Regions from separate parts of the Synechococcus sp. RS9902 genome, predicted to be linked through region 1. Evidence: predicted binding sites of a transcription regulator. Region 1 holds the regulator's gene; each other region holds the start of a gene.
What was found. The regulator NtcA, encoded in region 1, controls nitrogen genes in cyanobacteria. The targets are predictions, from matches to a motif close to GTANCNNNNGNTAC.
Positions count from the first base shown of each region.

Region 1 (3,266 bases):
CGCTGCAAGGCCTGCTGATCCCGATCCAGGGAATTCGGGAAGGATTGGGGGTCGGCGAGGCTTGTGGTCATCACGGAAGCATCTGTCCGGGCGACCCCGGCAAGACCTTGAATGTAGCGGCGAGATCACATTCCACAAGGGGATTGACACCACCCATGGTGTTTGGACAGGGCGAGAACCAACCGCCTGCGAGGCTTGACGAACTGCACACCACCGATGAGCCAATCCCCTGAACAACGCACTGATGGCCGTCGCCCGCAACAGTTGCGACCGTTCTCGGTGACCTGGAATCCGATGGGGTTTGCCTTGAGCTCCCTTGTGGTTCATACAGGCCGAACCGCGGTTCTCTGCAGCGTTTGCTTGGAGGACAAGGTCCCCAGCTGGCGCAAGGGAGAAGGGTTGGGATGGCTCAGCGCCGAATACCGGTTGCTGCCCGGATCCACCCCACAGCGGCAATCACGAGAGCTGATGAAACTCTCGGGTCGCACCCAGGAAATTCAGCGGCTGATCGGCCGAAGCCTGCGCGCCGTGATCGACATGGAGCGCCTAGGGGAGCGCACCTTGCTGATCGACTGCGACGTGATCCAAGCGGACGCCGGCACCCGGACGGCCTCGATCACCGGAGCATGGCTCGCCCTGGACCAGGCCTGCCGATCACTGGTGGAGCAAGGAGTCCTGGAGCAATCGCCCCTGATCGATCAGGTAGCGGCCGTATCCGTGGGCTTGGTTGATGGCCACGCCCTGCTGGATCTGGACTACAGCGAAGACAGCCGAGCTGAGGTGGACCTGAACGTTGTGCAGGCCGGCGATGGCCGTTTGCTGGAAATCCAAGGCACTGCGGAGGGAGCACCATTCAGCCGCAAGCAACTCAATGAACTGCTGGATCTGGCTGAGCCGGGATTGTCATCCCTGATGCAGGCACAACGCCAGGCCGCAGGCGAACACAGCATTAATAGGTAATAACCGCTACATGGCAAGCATCGCTTGCTCCGTAGCTTCGCTTCACCAGGGGGTTGTCATGACCAGTAGCCGAGGTTTCAGCCGATACACCCCGCAAATGGTGGCTCCAGCTCCCAGCGCAGAACCGGCCAACCGTTCCCTTCTGGAGATCATTAGGGATCTCGATGGCGCCAGCAGTGAACTGGTGGATCGCAACAAGACCATCTTCTTCCCCGGAGATCCCGCAGAACGGGTGTATTTGATCCGCCGGGGAGCTGTTCGTCTGTCCCGCGTCTACGAATCGGGGGAAGAGATCACCGTGGCCCTGCTGCGCGAGAACAGCCTCTTCGGGGTGCTGTCGTTGTTGACTGGTCAACGGTCCGACCGCTTCTATCACGCTGTGGCCTTCACCCGGGTTGAAATGGTGACGGCACCAGCGACCTCCGTGAAGGCCGCCATCGAAGCCGACACCAGCGTTGGCCTGCGCTTGCTTCAGGGTCTCTCCAGCCGGATTCTGCAGACCGAGACAATGATTGAAACCCTCACCCATCGGGACATGTCATCCCGGCTGGTGAGCTTCCTGCTGGTGCTTTGCAGGGACTTCGGCGTGGCCGATGAGCTGGGCATCACCATCGACCTGCGCCTGTCCCATCAGGCCATCGCTGAAGCAATTGGCTCAACACGCGTCACAATCACGCGTCTGCTGGGAGACTTGCGTCAATCCGGTCTGGTTCAGATTGACCGCAAGAAAATCACGGTTCTGGATCCGATCGCGCTGGCCAAACGCTTCAGCTAGGCCTGCCATCGCCCGACTTGTGCAGCGATGAGCGGCTGGGCACTGATTCTGGTTCTGTTGGTGCTCGGGGGCGTGCTGTCGACCCTGGGCGACCGCTTGGGCAGCCGCGTCGGCAAAGCGCGACTGAGTTTGTTCAGCATGCGCCCACGGCGCACCGCAGTGTTGATCACGGTGTTGACCGGCAGCCTGATCAGCGCACTCTCACTTGGCCTGATGCTTCTGGTGAGCCGGCAGTTGCGGGTGGGCCTGTTTGAACTGGATGCCCTACAGGAGAAACTCCAAGACAGCCGTCAGCAGCTAAAGGCAGCCGAGCGGGAACGGGACAAGACCCAAACGGAAACCAAACGGATCGCCATTGAGCTCGAGCAATCACAGCAACGGGCCAACACCCTGCGCCTCGAACTGGCTCCTCTTCAGAAGGAGCTGGCCCAACTCGAAGCCGAACGTGAACGCCTTAGCCAGGACATCGCCTCCCGCGATGCGGACATCGAGCGCACGGAAGCCGAACTCAACAGCGTTCGCAGCCGCATCCGAGCCGGTGAGAAGGAACTCAAAGAACTGGAACGCAATCTGGTCGCCTTACGGCGTGGATCGGTGGTGATCAGCAGCGGACAGACCTTGGCAAGAGCAACGGTTCGACTCGATGCTCCGGACCAGGCCAAACAGGCTGTCGACAGGCTGTTGCAGGAGGCCAATCTCAACGCATACGGGAAAGTGCGACCTGGCGAGGCACCCGAACGCCAGTTGATCCGCGTTCCGCGCAGCGATGTGGAACGCCTGCAAAGCATCATCCGCAAACCGGAGACCTGGGTGATCTCGCTGCGCTCAGCCACCAATGTGCTGCGGGGCGAAACAGCTGTGTATGCCTTCCCCGAGGTGCGTCCGAACCGGCCGGTAACCCAACGCGGAGACTTGCTGGCCACCACCACACTGCAACCCGATGAACGCACTCCAGAGGGCATTCGCACACGGTTGAACCTTCTCCTGGCCTCGGCCTATGCCGAAGTGCAGCGGCGGGGATCCCTGACCGAAGGCCTTCAGTTCGATGGATCAGCCCTCTCCCAACTGGCCCAGACCCTGATGGAAGGGCCCAGCCAAAGCGTGGTCTTGGACGTGATTTCCGCAGGGGTCAGCGACAGTGCCGATCCTGTCGTCGTCACCATTGAGGCCTCCCCATGAAACGGGTGGCCGTTCTCGATCCAGGCCGCTGCAAATGTGGTCTTGTGCTGGCCGATCTTCAGCTCGGCCTCGTGCGCGAAGGGCATGTGCTGGCCCCAGAGGCCGTCGAACCCTGGTTGGAGCAGTGGAATCAAGACCAAGCTCTCGATCGCATCCTGATCGGCGATGGCACGGGAAGCCGAGCCTGGATCCAGCGACTGGAACGGCTGGGCCATCTCACTGTGGTTCCGGAGCAGGGAACAACCCTGAGGGCGAGACAGCGTTACTGGGCGCTGTGGCCGGCTCGAGGTTGGCGACGGATGCTGCCAGCAGGACTGCGCATTCCACCGGTGGATCTGGATGCTGTTGCAGC
Region 1 is NZ_CP047949.1:271,253-274,518, reverse strand. Features, by position in the region: gene SynRS9902_RS01310 (cob(I)yrinic acid a,c-diamide adenosyltransferase) at 1-71, opposite strand, end outside; gene rph (ribonuclease PH) at 217-960, shown strand; gene ntcA (global nitrogen regulator NtcA) at 1,019-1,735, shown strand; gene SynRS9902_RS01295 (DUF3084 domain-containing protein) at 1,763-2,914, shown strand; gene SynRS9902_RS01290 (resolvase) at 2,911-3,266, shown strand, end outside.

Region 2 (3,266 bases), 340 kb from region 1:
ACTGGCCACCAGCAGAGTCTGAAAGCCCGACAGACCAACGAGGCCGGCGATTAAAGGAAGCGTTTGGATCATCCCTCCTCCTGCAGCAAGGTGAAGTCGAAGCGTTCTGGCCAGAACCGACTGCCCATCAGCATCACAACCGCCGACACGGCCGCCGAAAACACAGCAGCGCAATAAGGCGCGATCAGCACATAGGCGAGCAGGCCCACAACGCTGCCGGCAAGCATGGCCGCAATGGCAGCCGTGCGGTTGGCCGTGCGCCAGTACAAACCGCAGGCCACCGGCCAAACCGTGGAGGCCACCAGGGCACCAGTGAAGAACAGCACCGACGCCAGCGAATCCAGCCGCGGCCAGGACAGCGCCAGAGTGACGACGGCCAGCCCCACCACCATCAGCCGCGCCGCCTGCTTGAGCTGAAGGTCGCTGGCCTGGGGCCGCAACAGGCGGAAGTACACATCCTCCGCCAACAGATCGGCGGTGGATGCCAGCAACGAATCCAGGGTGGAGGTGAGCGAAGCAAACACCACCACAAACACCAAAGCCGCGCCACCGGCCCCGAGCAGATCGGCTGCCATCACAGGGAACACCATGTTCACCTGCTCGAGGGGCAGCTCACGGGCCAGGGCCACGAGGCCAATGGAGCCCGTCACCATCGGCACGCTCATCCAGGCGATGCCCCCCAAAACAAAAGAGGTCATCACCACCGAGCGCCGGCTGGCGAACACCCGGGACCACCAGATGTTGTTGTGAAACACTTCGCCCATCGAAAAGAGGGCGGAATTCCAGGCGATCAACAAGCCCGCCGGCAGCAGCAGATCAAGCCGATCGGGATGCCGGGCCACCAAAGAGGCATGCACCTCAGGCATCGGGAATTGACGGAAGGCAAGCACCGCCACCACCGCCAGCAACACCATGATCAACAGCGACTGGATGAAATCGGTGCCAATCACGGCCCGCATCCCACCGAACAGGGTGTAGGCGGTGGCAACACCAATCACCACCACCATTCCCACGTGGTAATCGAAGCCTGAAAGCGCCTGCAGCAGCAGGCCAGCACCCATCGCCTGGGTCATCAGAAAGCCCAGGGTGTAAATCGCGGTGATCACCATGAACACCCACCAGGCCAGACGCCCGTAGCGCAGGCGAATGAAGTCGCCGCTGGTGCGCCCGTTGGGCATCAACTGCTTGATTCGCGAAGCCAGGGGGGCGAACAGAATCAGGCCAAGCCCGGCCAGGGCATAGCTGAACATTCCCCAGAGGCCGGTTTTGTAGCCGAATTCAGGGGCGAGCAGGGTGGTGTTGCCGGTGACCCAGGAGGCCATCAACGTGGCCGTACTCAGGGCCAGCCCGATGTTGCGCCCCGCCAGCATGTAGTCGTCGGCATTGCCTTGACCGCGCCGGCCCCAGGCAATCCCCAGCGCCACCCAGAGCACAGAGAACAGCACCACCAACGCCCAGGCGATCCCGGGCTGAAGGAAGGGAACCGAGTCAGCGGACATCCGTCGACCCCCTGCGATTCCAATACAGGTGTCCGCGCAGAATCATCACCACCGTCGCCGCAGTCACAACGGCACCAAGGGCAAAGATCAGTCGCGCCCAGAGCAATTCATCCAAGGCGAAGAGCGTTTGAACTCCAGAAACAGGTAAGCAAAAGAGGCGTCCCAGCTCCAGCTGTCGCCTTCGATTTCGGTGCCTTCGGATACCCAAACATCAGGCGGTCAGCGTCCGATCGCCCGAAATTGCGGAATGTGTAGCAACCACCACCCGAAGGGGGTTGGGGCGACGCCTTGGATGACATTCACCCACGCGATTGGAATGTTCACCGACTACAAACCCACGGTCGGCTTCGACGAATATTTCTGCAATGAAACAGCAAGGCCGCGTGACGATCTGGCCACGCTGCTCACATCACTGGGGCAGCTGGGATTGCCCGAGCTCAACCGCAGCCATGCCTCGGCTAGCCAGCTGCTGCGTCGCCTCGGCGCCACCTTTCGCCTCAACGATTCCGGCCTCAAAGGCAGCGAACGGATTCTCCCCTTCGATCCCTTGCCCCGGCTTATCAGCCGCAGCGACTGGATCACCCTGGATCGGGGACTGCTGCAACGCCTGGAAGCCATCGACTGGTTTCTCGCCGACATCTATGGCCCCCAGCAGATCCTCAATGATGGAGTGATCCCGCGGGAAGACGTTGAAAGTTCCTCCGGCTGGCGACCTCAGATGCAGGGCATCAGCCTGCCGCTCAACCGCTGGTGCCACATCTCCGGGCTCGACCTGATCCGCGATGGCAGTGGCACCTGGCGTGTCCTGGAAGACAACCTGCGTTGTCCATCGGGGGTGGCCTATTTCCTCGAGAACCGTCGGGTGATGAAACGGTTGTTCCCTGGCCTGTTCGAAGGCCGTGCCGTTCAACCGATCGACGCCTATCCATCCCATCTGCTGCGCACCCTTCAAGACCTGGCGCCCTGGAGTGACACCCCCCGCGTGGCAATCCTGACGCCAGGGGTGTTCAACAGCGCCTATTTCGAGCACAGCTATCTGGCCCAGCAGATGGGCATTGCACTGGTAGAAGGGCGCGACCTGGTGTGCGAAGACGGCCGGGTGTGGATGCGCAGCACCAACGGCCTCAAGCCTGTGGATGTGATTTACCGCCGGATCGACGACGATTTTCTCGATCCCACTGTGTTCCGCCACGACTCGATGCTGGGGGTGCCGGGCCTGATCGACGTGCTGCGGCAAGGACGGGTCGCCATCGCCAACGCCCCGGGCACCGGCGTCGCCGACGACAAGCTGATCTACGCCCACGTGCCGGCGATGATCCGCTACTACCTCGATGAGGAGCCGATCATCGAGAACGTTCCCACCTATCTCTGCGCCCGACCGGACGACCGGCGCTACGTGCTCGAACACCTCGAGCAATTGGTAGTGAAGTCGGTGGCGGAAGCCGGGGGCTATGGAATGCTGATCGGACCCCAGGCCAGCCGATCGGAGCTGGCGGACTTCGACACGAAGATCCGTGCGAATCCCCGCAACTTCATTGCGCAGCCCACGCTGCAACTCTCCACCGTGCCATCCCTCAGTGACGGTGAGCTCTACCCCTGCCACGTTGATCTGCGCCCCTACGTGCTGCGCGGCGCAAGCAGCTGGGTGAGTCCAGGGGGGCTGACGCGCGTGGCACTCAAGCGGGGCTCCCTGGTGGTGAATTCGTCCCAGGGCGGCGGCTGTAAGGACACCTGGATCGTCGACGACCAACGGATGGCGGCACGGCA
Region 2 is NZ_CP047949.1:2,416,036-2,419,301, forward strand. Features, by position in the region: gene SynRS9902_RS13170 (hypothetical protein) at 1-72, opposite strand, end outside; gene SynRS9902_RS13175 (sodium:solute symporter family protein) at 69-1,499, opposite strand; gene SynRS9902_RS13180 (circularly permuted type 2 ATP-grasp protein) at 1,816-3,266, shown strand, end outside.
Region 2: a site for NtcA is predicted at 1,690-1,703, ahead of SynRS9902_RS13180 (circularly permuted type 2 ATP-grasp protein). Genes of this name have one in related genera too.

Region 3 (3,266 bases), 420 kb from region 1:
GCAGGTTTCCAACACCCGATCGAGATCATCCGATGCGTGCTTCGGCGACGCGTAGGGACCGATATGACGGGTACCAAGACCATCCTTAATGGTCAGCAGATACATACAACCCTCCTCTCACCGCCTGATCGTAAGCATGGGCTGAAGCATCGTCGATGGCCGGAAACCCGTCTGTTCACTGAGAACTTGCTGAATCAATCAGGTTGCCGCGCTTAATCTTTTCAACAGGTTGGATGTTGGTTTCTTAAGGAATTCGACCAGATTTGATCAAGTAACGGGCGGCAAATCCCCTGGAGCGATACGGGGTATCGCTCTATTTCATTGGGATCAGTTGGCTTCAGTGACAGCCGCTGGAGCAGCAGACCTGCCAGACATCTCACGCAGAGAGCCAGCAGCACAGAGGGTTGAAAGCGCAATCGCAACAAGGGCGGCGCTGTTGATCAGCTTGAGCGCGACGGGCAGATGGGTGTTGACCATCTCGCGGACGTTTGCCATGAAAAAAGTTCATAATGAACATGCGTATGGTGCGGCCCCTGTCAACGCAGCGAGGGCGCCCGCAGAGCCCGGCCTTTTTTCGTAATGGCGACGACCAGCCACGGGAGCCCAGGCCATCCTGCGGGGCTTCTTTCGGTGAAGTGGCAATGCGTCGAGCGGGGGCGCTTAGGGAACACCCCCTCTTTTTTTGGGCATCAGGCCACAAGAACAAGGGCGACGTTGAGAATCGCCAACCCCACCAGGAACACCGCCGCCAGCAACGCGGCTTCGGGGAAGAACTTGGCAATCACAAAACCCACCCCAAGAAACACCGAGGAGATCACGATGGCGGTGAGATCCGATTCCATCGGCGAATGCTGACTGGCTCGCCCTACAGGATGTCGGTATCTCCCTTGGACCGTGGCTTGCCTCCATCCGACTGCCCAACAAAAAGCCCCTGCCCTTGAAAGGGGGCAGGGGCAGGCACCAACGGGTGCTTCGGGCTACTTGGTGTAGGTGACGCCCCGGTAGGTGAGGGTGCGGCGGCTTTCGCCGATAAGTTCCTGGCGGCAGGTGTTGTAGTGCTCGCGGCGGTAGGTCAATTCAACGCAGGCCTTGGGAGTGGCTGGAGCAGCTGCGTAGGTGTGGCCTCGATAGAGAAGTGCAGTCATTGGATGTTCCTCGAAGAAATCCAAGTCCCCGTTCCATGGCTTGGAGCATCTGCGCCCCCTCAAGAGGGGGTGAACGTTTTGTAGCAACCGCTACAAACTACTCATAAGGCAACCGTCAAGCCCGTGTCGTTCATGCGAATACACACCGCCCCTTGATCAAGGCCCCACTCGATCAACAGCCGGAAGAGACAGACGCACTGGTGGGCCATCCATCCATCGACCAGATCACATCCGAGACCGCGTCGGCATTGATCCATTTGATAACGCCCGTATCCACGTCAGCCACCTGAAACAGCGACGGAAGCCTGGGGTGGCGAGCACTTCCCTCGCAGAAGAGCACCTGCCCCATCCACCAATCCCCTTGATCGAGCTGGCCTCCAGCGACGATCACAAAGTGCCCTGGGCGGACGTGGAGAAAGGGAGCCTCCGCCTTCACCGCGAGATCACCGTGATCAACCGACATGAGCCACCCAAGAATCAGTACACCTGTACTTATAGTCATGGCGATATGGGTTTGGCAAGCCGTCAATCGCGCTGGCGTTGAAGCGCAGACGCGTTGCCAGACACTGACGTAAGCACTTTTGCTCCCTGGACGTTGACCCGTTGGCGTCTAAGTTTCGACAGTCTTCAGACCCGAAGGCCCCCTTTCGATCGCACAAGGTCCTGATCCTGCCGCCGTCGAGAACGCCAATCGATGACTGACCGCACTCTCCGCATTTCCGATGCCCTGCGCGAAGCGCAGCTCCAGCGCCTGGAAGCCTCCCTGGCCTGCAAGGCAGCATCCAAGCCTCAGGCCACAACACAGCCAGCAACAGACAAGAACAAGGACGCCAAAGCAAGCGACTGATCGCAACAGTCCCGACGCATTCCTTGATCAGATCGGCATATTGAGGAGCATCCGGCAGTTGCCGGTGTCCTCAAGTGCTGTGCTTGGAGTCGCTGCTCTCGATCCTGTTAGGCGTCGCCCTCGCGTGGGCGATTTCGCGGGTGATCATCTGGCTAAGCGACCGTGCGCGCATCCGGGGGCGCTCTGCCGAGGAATGAGGCTGCCATCGTTTTGATTTGAACCGCCCCATGCAGCACAAGAGCTCAGCTGCACGAAGCATGCGCTGGATGCGAACAACCACCCTGGTGTGGGGCTCGATTTAAAGCGAGGTTGTGCGGAGACTTCTGAGACAACAAACCACCAATTTCTAGTGAGAAAGGTGTTGGCCGATTGAGCAAGTTCAATAAAAATAGAGCTCCCACCCCATGGGGAGCACTAAGGCACGTGAAAAAAATAAATCAGGCTGGCCTGATCATCCTGCTGGTCTTGGCATTAGGCGCTGGGATCTGGCTCAATAAAACGGCCTGGCGTCATCGGCGTCTGATGTGGCAACTCCAGGCTGCAGTTATTGCGGGTGGCATCGGCTTCATTGCCGGCCGCTTCACTGCTGGAACAGGTTCTGATGAGTAAAAAGGCGGACACCAGTTTTTGAAGCAATGAAGTTTTGGTTGCTGGAAATCACAGCAATCAACGCAAATGAAAGAGTGACAACAACACAAGTGCTACTTATCGCTGAAATGTCGGACATCACACTGTCAAAGCAAGGGGTGACGTCTCATCCACAACCGATACAGACAGTAATCAAGATTTAGTCCTTCTTCCCCCAGGCGTTACCGGAGCCAGCGTTGTCGGCCCAGACGCTATCGAGCCTGCGGTCACGACCGCAGCTGAACCGGTAGAAGTTGTATTTGACGGCGTTGTTCTCCGCGTAGTTCTGGTGGTATCCCTCGGCGGGCCAGAAGCGAGCCGCCTGCCGGAGCTCCACCTTCAAGGCAGACCGGGGTTGTCCGAGCTCACGGGCCGCCGCCACAGCACTGGCCTCAGCCGCCTGCGCCTGGACGTCATCAGCCGTGAAGATCACCGGCCGGTAGGAATCACCGCGGTCGCAGAACTGGCCGCCGCCATCGAGGGGGTCCACATTGCGCCAGTAGCTGCGCAGCAGCTCCGCGTAGCTGATCTGATCCGGGTCAAAGCGCACCTGCACCGCTTCCTGATGCCCCGTCGTCTCACTGCTCACCTGCCGGTAGGTGGGGCGCTCCAGCTGCCCGCCGCTGTAGCCGCTCACGGCATCACGC
Region 3 is NZ_CP047949.1:691,963-695,228, reverse strand. Features, by position in the region: gene SynRS9902_RS13575 (hypothetical protein) at 1-105, opposite strand, end outside; gene SynRS9902_RS03610 (hypothetical protein) at 328-495, opposite strand; gene SynRS9902_RS03605 (hypothetical protein) at 690-842, opposite strand; gene SynRS9902_RS03600 (DUF4278 domain-containing protein) at 978-1,145, opposite strand; gene SynRS9902_RS03595 (DUF3104 domain-containing protein) at 1,318-1,608, opposite strand; gene SynRS9902_RS03590 (hypothetical protein) at 1,840-1,992, shown strand; gene SynRS9902_RS03585 (hypothetical protein) at 2,362-2,601, shown strand; gene msrA (peptide-methionine (S)-S-oxide reductase MsrA) at 2,780-3,266, opposite strand, start outside.
Region 3: a site for NtcA is predicted at 1,226-1,239, ahead of SynRS9902_RS03600 (DUF4278 domain-containing protein). Genes of this name have one in related genera too.

Region 4 (3,266 bases), 620 kb from region 1:
GCCTGGCGTTTCTGCCCCTGAGCTGGCTGGTGCTCAGCCGGGGGATGCGCGATTACCTGAGCGTCTGGCTGTCGGTGCTGCTGATCAACATTCCCGTGGCCCTGTTCTGGCCCGCCCGCAGCCATGGGCTCTCGGGCGTGGTTTACGGACTGATGGGCTACATGCTGCTGATCGGCTGGCTGGAACGCCGCATCCTCTCCATCGCCCTGGGCCTGGTGGCGTTCTGGCTCTACGGCTCAGCCCTGATCGCCTTGATCCCCGGCGTTTCCCCCGCCGGCGTCAGCTGGATCGGCCACAGCGCAGGGTTCGTTGGCGGATTGGTGGCGGCTCTTGCGGTGTATCGCGAGCCCACTACTTCCTGAAGACGTCCAATTGAAGACAGCCGATTGAACACCGCCAGTTGAGCTCAGCCCTGGGCCAGAACCTCATCGAGAAACGCCAAGGGACGTTCCATGGTGGCGGAGTGGCCGAGCAGGCTTTGATCGCGATGGCAGTAGATCACGCTGTCATCAGCATCGAGCAGAACGGTTGCGCCGCGCTGGGTGATGTAGTCGTCACAGGGCACGTAGGTGCGCCAGTTGCGGAGCACTTCATTCATGTTGCGCAAACGCTTGGTGGCAAGCTCAAACGGTCGCTGGAACCCGGCACCACCGGCCCGGCGGAACAGAGCCCCCCGGAAGCGCGGCAGAGGAAAGGCTTCAACCCACTCTTCGTCGTCGAAGATCTGGGCCGCCGAGCGATCACCGGTGTAACCGCGCAAAACCTCGCGCAGGGTGCCCGGCGAGCCCACGCCGGCGCACATCAGCAGAAAACCAGGCCAGGGCCCACCGGGGAGCTTCAAACCGGCCTCCAACCCCAGGGCCTGATGCAACTGGGGTGATGGATCGGCGATCAGCTGCTGGAGGGGAAAGCCGGTGAAGGCCGCGAAGCGTTCGGCACTGGCGGCGTTGCCGATGCCGAACAGCTGAACCTTGACCCCTGCTGCCGCCAACTGGGGAAGCCTTGGCACCAGCGCCTGGGCGTATTCGATCGAGTCGAAATCCCCCAGCTGGCCCTGCACAACAACGAGGCGCTTGCAGCCGCTCTCCATGCCGGCAACTCCGGCCAGCCGTTGCAGCAGTGGGTCAAGTGGAATCATCCCGACAGGCTGACATTTCGCCTCAGGAAACGTGGACGGCGCTTCGCACCGCCTGAGAGAATCAAATCAAAGGAAGGAAGCAGGTGGGCAAGAAATCTGGCTTCACAAGTGCTGAGATCGAAGAGATCAAGCGTCTGTATCTGCAGGAAGGGCGATCAATCCTGCAGATCCCCAAAATCCTGGGCAAAGGCAGTGAAAACTCCGTGCGCAACGCCCTGCACAAGGCCCGGGTGAAGCATGCGCCGGAGGAACGCACCAAGCTGGAGCGATTCAAGCCCGATCAGGTTTTTGGCAACGTCACCCTGTTAATGCGACTCAAAAAAGCGAAAAAACTGAAGTTCCATGCCCGCTGCTCCTGTGGCTACGAATTTGACGTGGACCCATTCCGGCTAACTCTGCCGGAACACCACAAAGACAGGATTGCTGCATGCCAACGCTGCAGCAAAGCGCAAACAGAGGAGCGCTCCAAGCCTGAAGCCTGAAGCCTGAGAGAATCAATCAAAACAAGTTCAACAGCGCACACAAAACCAACAAATATTTCAACGGCTTCACATCAATAAACACAAAATCCCACAAGTCGAATCAACCCTTTCTCCTGCCAGGACAGTGCTTAAGAGCAGAACTTGTATCAAGCTGATGCAGCCTTAACAATGGCTAAAGAGCAAGGTATCAAGCGGAACCTTGCTGCATTCGGGCGAGAACGTAGAACTCAAAAAGTTTTTACTCATCCCTATTCACGCCATGGAACTCACTTTCTTGGGCAACAAATATGCAAAAGCTGAAGCAGTATCGACGCGGCCAACAATCCAACTGAAATACATGGGCAAAAGCTATCGGGCTGAGCAGATCAAATCCGTTCGCAATAGCGTTGCTCTCACCTACCGCGGCGTCTCCTACTCCAAAGTCTGAAAAGGCATTGGGGTAGGGCACTGAGAACGCAGCCGACGTGACGGCATAACGCTGCAGGATCGGCACAATGGCGCGATGAGACTTCTGATCACAGTCCTGATCGCGTCCAGTGCTTTGGCCTGGCCAGCAAAGAGTGCGGAACCGATCCCCCTCGTGGTGGTTCCCTTCGATGCCGCATGGGGGTCGCGACGTCTTCCCGTTCAGCCCGCAGCGTTGTTGCCGCCACCTCCAATCCCTGGTCCGACTCCAGCCAGCGAAGCCAACGCTGAACCAAGGCCGCAACGCCAACGCTGGTGCCGGGGTGGCTGTTGAACGGGACTGGCTGCTGAGCGCGGCGGCTGTTAAACACAACACGGCTGTCACCTGAAAGCGTTCTGTGTAAACCGAAAGGAGAAGCACCCCCCTTAGGTCCATAACGATGCGAAACGCGACGCTGTTGATGGCGAGCCTCCTTTTGGGATCCATGGCTCTTGCCGGTGGCAAGCGAGCCACAGCCCAAGGGCCGTCCGAGCAGTTCGCCACCGCTGAGGCGATGCGGGTAATCCCGAAAGGGGCAACGATCACCAACACCACTTGCAAGAGCATTGATGTGGGAGCCAGCAGCCGCTATCAGTGCACCATCACCTACAGCCCCTGAGCTGATCGATGAAAGGCTGGCGTGCTGCGTGTTGGAGCCTGATCCTGCTGGGGATCCCGGCTGCGGGGCGCGCCGAATTTGATCAGTGTCGCTTGATCGATCAGGTGCTGAATCGCCTGGGCAACGCCATGGCCATCAACCGTTTGATCATTGCGGAAGGCAAGGACAGCACGGCTGTCGCTGCGGCGAGTGATGCTCTGGCCGAACAGAACGAGAGCTACCGGCACACCAAGCGCCAACGCGCCAAAGCCGGCTGCGATGGCTGGCAACGGGACTGACTGGCTGACGGGCTGTTGTCTGACTGACTCACTGACTCACTGGCTCACTGGCTCACGCCAGGCAAGCTGGTGAAGCGCTGATCGAGAGACCTTGGCCGTCACCGTCTGCCAGAACTGCGGAAGCCGCCGGTTTCGTGCCGACCGATCCATGGCCGGGCGGCTGGTCTGTCAGAACTGCGGCCTTGCGGCCGGTAGCCGAGCTGCACGGTCCACACCGCACAGCAGGCGGCGCAGCAACGCAAAACGCTGGCTGGTGATCCTGCTGATCGCGGTGATCGTGCTGGTGGTGGTCACGTCGTAAGCA
Region 4 is NZ_CP047949.1:895,879-899,144, reverse strand. Features, by position in the region: gene SynRS9902_RS04670 (rhomboid family intramembrane serine protease) at 1-362, shown strand, start outside; gene SynRS9902_RS04665 (peroxiredoxin-like family protein) at 407-1,138, opposite strand; gene SynRS9902_RS04660 (hypothetical protein) at 1,222-1,620, shown strand; gene SynRS9902_RS04655 (DUF4278 domain-containing protein) at 1,820-2,047, shown strand; gene SynRS9902_RS04650 (hypothetical protein) at 2,123-2,359, shown strand; gene SynRS9902_RS04645 (hypothetical protein) at 2,487-2,684, shown strand; gene SynRS9902_RS04640 (hypothetical protein) at 2,693-2,962, shown strand; gene SynRS9902_RS04635 (transcriptional regulator) at 3,054-3,263, shown strand; gene pepN (aminopeptidase N) at 3,253-3,266, opposite strand, start outside.
Region 4: a site for NtcA is predicted at 1,805-1,818, ahead of SynRS9902_RS04655 (DUF4278 domain-containing protein). Genes of this name have one in related genera too.